Regions from separate parts of the Mycobacterium sp. NPDC004974 genome, predicted to be linked through region 1. Evidence: riboswitches for the same ligand, from Rfam matches in the RefSeq annotation. Region 1 holds a riboswitch; the other holds the start of a gene.
The links. Region 1 has a riboswitch for thiamine pyrophosphate ahead of thiO (glycine oxidase ThiO). Riboswitches for the same ligand answer to the same signal wherever they lie in the genome.
Positions count from the first base shown of each region.

Region 2: another riboswitch for thiamine pyrophosphate. It lies ahead of thiC (phosphomethylpyrimidine synthase ThiC); the one in region 1 lies ahead of thiO (glycine oxidase ThiO).

Region 1 is NZ_JBSGAQ010000002.1:31,491-33,665, reverse strand. It holds gene ACWEFV_RS05140 (NUDIX hydrolase) at 1-163, shown strand, start outside; gene thiE (thiamine phosphate synthase) at 160-828, opposite strand; TPP riboswitch at 868-982, shown strand; gene thiO (glycine oxidase ThiO) at 972-1,976, shown strand; gene thiS (sulfur carrier protein ThiS) at 1,973-2,173, shown strand; gene thiG (thiazole synthase) at 2,166-2,175, shown strand, end outside.
Region 2 is NZ_JBSGAQ010000012.1:192,552-194,726, forward strand. It holds gene ACWEFV_RS24420 (MFS transporter) at 1-656, opposite strand, end outside; TPP riboswitch at 862-971, shown strand; gene thiC (phosphomethylpyrimidine synthase ThiC) at 962-2,175, shown strand, end outside.

The DNA of each region.
Region 1 (2,175 bases):
CGAGCCGCTGGAGACCATCCCCAACCGGGAGAGTTCGGAGCTGCGCTGGGTGGCCGAGGACGAGGTGGCCGAGTTGCCGCTGCATCCCGGGTTCGCCGCGAGCTGGCAGCAGCTGCGGGCGGTGACGGCGTCCCTGCCGCTGGAGCACAACCGGCATCACTAGGCCCGCGCGAGCGCAGCCTTCAGTTCCGCGGCCGCCGCCCGGGGATCCTCGGCGGCGGTGATCGCCCGGACCACCACGATGCGCCGGGCGCCGGCGGCCAGCACCTCGGGCAGTCGCTGCTGATCGATCCCGCCGATCGCGAACCACGGCTTGGCCGGGTTCAACGCGGCCGTCGAGCGCACCAGGTCCAGGCCGGGTGCGGACCGGCCGGGTTTGGTCGGGGTGGGCCAGCACGGCCCGACGCAGAAGTAGTCCACCTGTTCATCGATCGCGGCCGCGGCCTGCCCGGCGTCATGGGTGGAGCGGCCGATCACCGGACGCTCGCCGATGATGCCGCGCGCGACGTCCAGCGGCAGATCGTCCTGGCCCAGGTGCAGCACGTCGGCCCCGGCAGCCAGGGCGATGTCGGCGCGGTCGTTGACCGCCAGCAGTGCGCCGTGGCGACGGGCGGCGTCGGCCAGGATCTCCAGCGCGTCGAGTTCCTGCCGGGCCTCCAGCGGGCCGAGCTGCTTCTCTCCGGCCGAACCCTTGTCGCGTAGCTGGATCAGATCCACCCCGCCGGCCAGCGCGGCATCGGCGAATTCGGCCAGGTCACCACGCTCCCGGCGGGCATCGGTGCACAGGTAGAGGGTGGCGCGCTGCAGACGGTCGGCGGGTGATTCCACACCGCGACGGTAGCCGGTACCGCCCGAGTACCCTGGACTGGCAATCAATACGGGAGTCCCGGGGACGAGGGGCTGAGAGTGGGCATCCGGACCGGCCCTGACCGTCACACCTGATCCGGGTCATGCCGGCGAAGGGAGCAGGTATGGCGCGAACACTTGCCGTCATCGGCGGCGGTGTGATCGGGCTGTCGGTGGCACGGCGGGCGGCGCTGGACGGCTGGACCGTGCGGCTGCACTGCACGCGTGAGCGCGGCGCGTCGTGGGTGGCCGGCGGAATGCTGGCCCCGCACAGCGAAGGCTGGCCGGGCGAGGAGCAGATACTGCAGATCGGCCTGGAATCACTGAAGCTGTGGCACTCGGGATTCCTCGACGGGCTGGCGCCCGAGGTGGTCACCGCGCGCGAGTCACTCGTCGTCGCCGTCGACCGGGCCGACGTGGCCGACCTGCGTACCGTCGCCGAATGGCTGTCGGCCCAGGGGCAGCCCGTCGAACTGATCACGGCTGCCCGTGACGTGGAGCCCCTGCTGGCCCAAGGCATCCGGCACGGGTTCCGGGCCACCACCGAACTCGCCGTGGACAACCGCGCCGTGGTCGACGGGCTGGCCGCGCACTGCGAGCGACTGGCCGTGCGCTGGGCCGGGCCCGTCGAGGATCTGGCCGATGTCGAAGCGGACGTGCGGGTGGTCGCCAACGGGATCGACGCCCCGAAGCTCCTGCCGGGCCTCCCGGTGCGTCCGGTGAAGGGCGAGGTGCTGCGGCTGCGGTGGCGTAAGGGCTGTATGCCGGTGCCGCAGCGGGTGATCCGGGCCCGCGTGCACGGGCGGCCGGTGTACCTGGTGCCGCGTGCCGACGGCGTGGTGGTCGGCGCCACCCAGTACGAGCACGGCCGCGACACCGCGCCGGTGGTCAGCGGGGTGCGTGATCTGCTCGAGGACGCCTGCGCCGTGATGCCGGCGCTGGGCGAGTACGAACTGGCCGAGACGGCGGCCGGGCTGCGGCCCATGACACCGGACGGCCTGCCGATCGTCGAACGTGTCGACGAGCGCACGCTGGTGGCCGTCGGACACGGCCGCAACGGATTTCTGTTGGCGCCGTGGACCGCTGAGCGGATCGCGGCTGAACTCGAGGTGGGCGTGGGAGCGAAATGATCACCATCACGGTCAACAACGAGACCCTCGAGGTGGACGAGCAGACCACCGTCGAGGGACTGCTGGAAACCCGGGGCTTCCCCGAGAAGGGCATCGCCGTCGCGCTGGACTGGACGGTGCTGCCCCGCTCGGAATGGGATCGGACCCTGTCCGACGGAGCCCGGGTGGAGGTCGTGACGGCGGTGCAGGGTGGGTGATT
Region 2 (2,175 bases), on a different contig from region 1:
CGGTAGCTCCAGATGGTGCCGATGATGCCGATCGGGACACCCACCCAGAAGATGGCCTTCCAGTGCCACTCGGACAGGAAGCCGCCGATCAGCAGGCCGAGGAACGACCCGGCAACGGCGGCCACCATGTTCGTGCCCAGCGCCATCCCGCGCTGGTTGGCCGGGAAGGCATCGGTGAGGATGGCCGACGACGACGCCATCAGCATGGCACCGCCGACACCCTGAACGACGCGCCAGCCGATCAGCCAGACCGCGCCGCCACCGAGCTGGAACGGGTCGAAGGACAGCGCGATCGCGGCCAGGGTGAAGACCACGAAGCCGAGGTTGTAGATGCGGACCCGGCCGTACATGTCACCCAGACGCCCGAACGGCACGACGAGCACCGCGGTCACCACCAGGTAGCCCATCAACATCCACAGCAGGTAGCTGACGTTGCCGGGGGCGAGCGGGTTCAGCCCGATGCCGCGGAAGATCGCCGGCAGCGAGATCAACACGATCGAGGCGTTGATGGAGGCCAGCAGGATGCCCAACGTGGTGTTGGACAGCACCACCCACTTGTAGAACGGGTGATCGTGGTCCATCCGTTTGCGCCGGTCGGCGGTCTCGGCCTGTGCGGCGTCGACGTCGCCCGACGCGTTCGTCATCTCAGTCGTCATTCCGTCTTCGCTCTAGTAGCAATCGAGGGGGCTGCGAGGCCCAACATGTTCAAAACACATATATTAGCTATGCAAATCAAGCGGGGGCAACCCGAAGGCGCCCAGCCTGGCGGACTCGCCGGTTTCCACCCCAGCGTCGCGCCGCCACGCTCAACACGGCCCAGACGTAGAAAGCGGCACCCGGTCTGCGCTAGGTTGGGCCCTGCAAACCACACGCGGGAGTGCGCACGAGCGCACTGAGAGGACGGGTAGGCCCGTCGACCGTACGAACCTGACCGGGTAATGCCGGCGTAGGGAGATGAAAAATGAGTGATGTTCTTGTCGACCCTTCTGTGACCACCGGTCCGATCACCGGAAGCACCAAGGTCCATCGCGAGATCAACCATGACGGCACGACGATGCGCGTGCCGTTTCGCCGGGTGAACCTCACCAACGGCGAGCATCTGGACCTGTACGACACGTCGGGTCCGTACACCGACGACGCCGCGGTAATCGACCTGAACGCCGGCCTAGCGGCCCGGCCTGCGGTGCACAGAGACCGCGGCACCCAGCTGCAGCGGGCCCGCGCCGGGGAGATCACCGCCGAAATGGCGTATATCGCTGAGCGCGAAGGCGTTTCGGCTGATCTGGTGCGTGACGAGGTAGCCCGGGGCCGCGCGGTCATCCCGGCCAACCACAACCACCCCGAGGCCGAGCCGATGATCATCGGCAAGGCGTTCGGCGTGAAAGTCAATGCCAATATCGGCAATTCGGCCGTCACCTCATCGATCGGCGAGGAGGTCGACAAGATGGTGTGGGCGACCCGGTGGGGTGCTGACACCATCATGGACCTGTCCACCGGCAAGGACATCCACCAGACACGGGAGTGGATCCTGCGCAACTCCCCGGTCCCGGTCGGGACCGTGCCGATCTACCAAGCCCTGGAAAAGGTCAACGGCGACCCCACCAAGTTGACGTGGGAGATGTACCGCGACACCGTGATCGAGCAGTGCGAGCAGGGTGTCGACTACATGACCGTGCACGCCGGGGTGCTGCTGCGCTACATCCCGCTGACGGTCAAGCGCGTCACCGGCATCGTGTCCCGCGGCGGGTCGATCATGGCCGCCTGGTGCCTGGCACATCACACCGAGTCGTTCCTGTACACCCACTTCGATGAACTCTGCGAGATCCTGGCCCGCTACGACGTGACGTTCTCGCTCGGCGACGGGCTGCGGCCCGGGTCGATCGCCGACGCCAACGACGAGGCCCAGTTCGCCGAGCTGCGCACCCTGGGTGAGCTCACCAAGATCGCGAAATCCCATGGCGTGCAGGTGATGATCGAGGGGCCGGGCCACGTTCCGATGCACAAGATCGTGGAGAACGTGCGGCTCGAAGAGGAATGGTGCGAGGAGGCGCCGTTCTACACGCTGGGACCGCTGACCACCGACATCGCCCCGGCCTACGACCACATCACCTCGGCGATCGGCGCGGCCATCATCGCCCAGGCCGGCACCGCGATGCTGTGTTACGTCACCCCCAA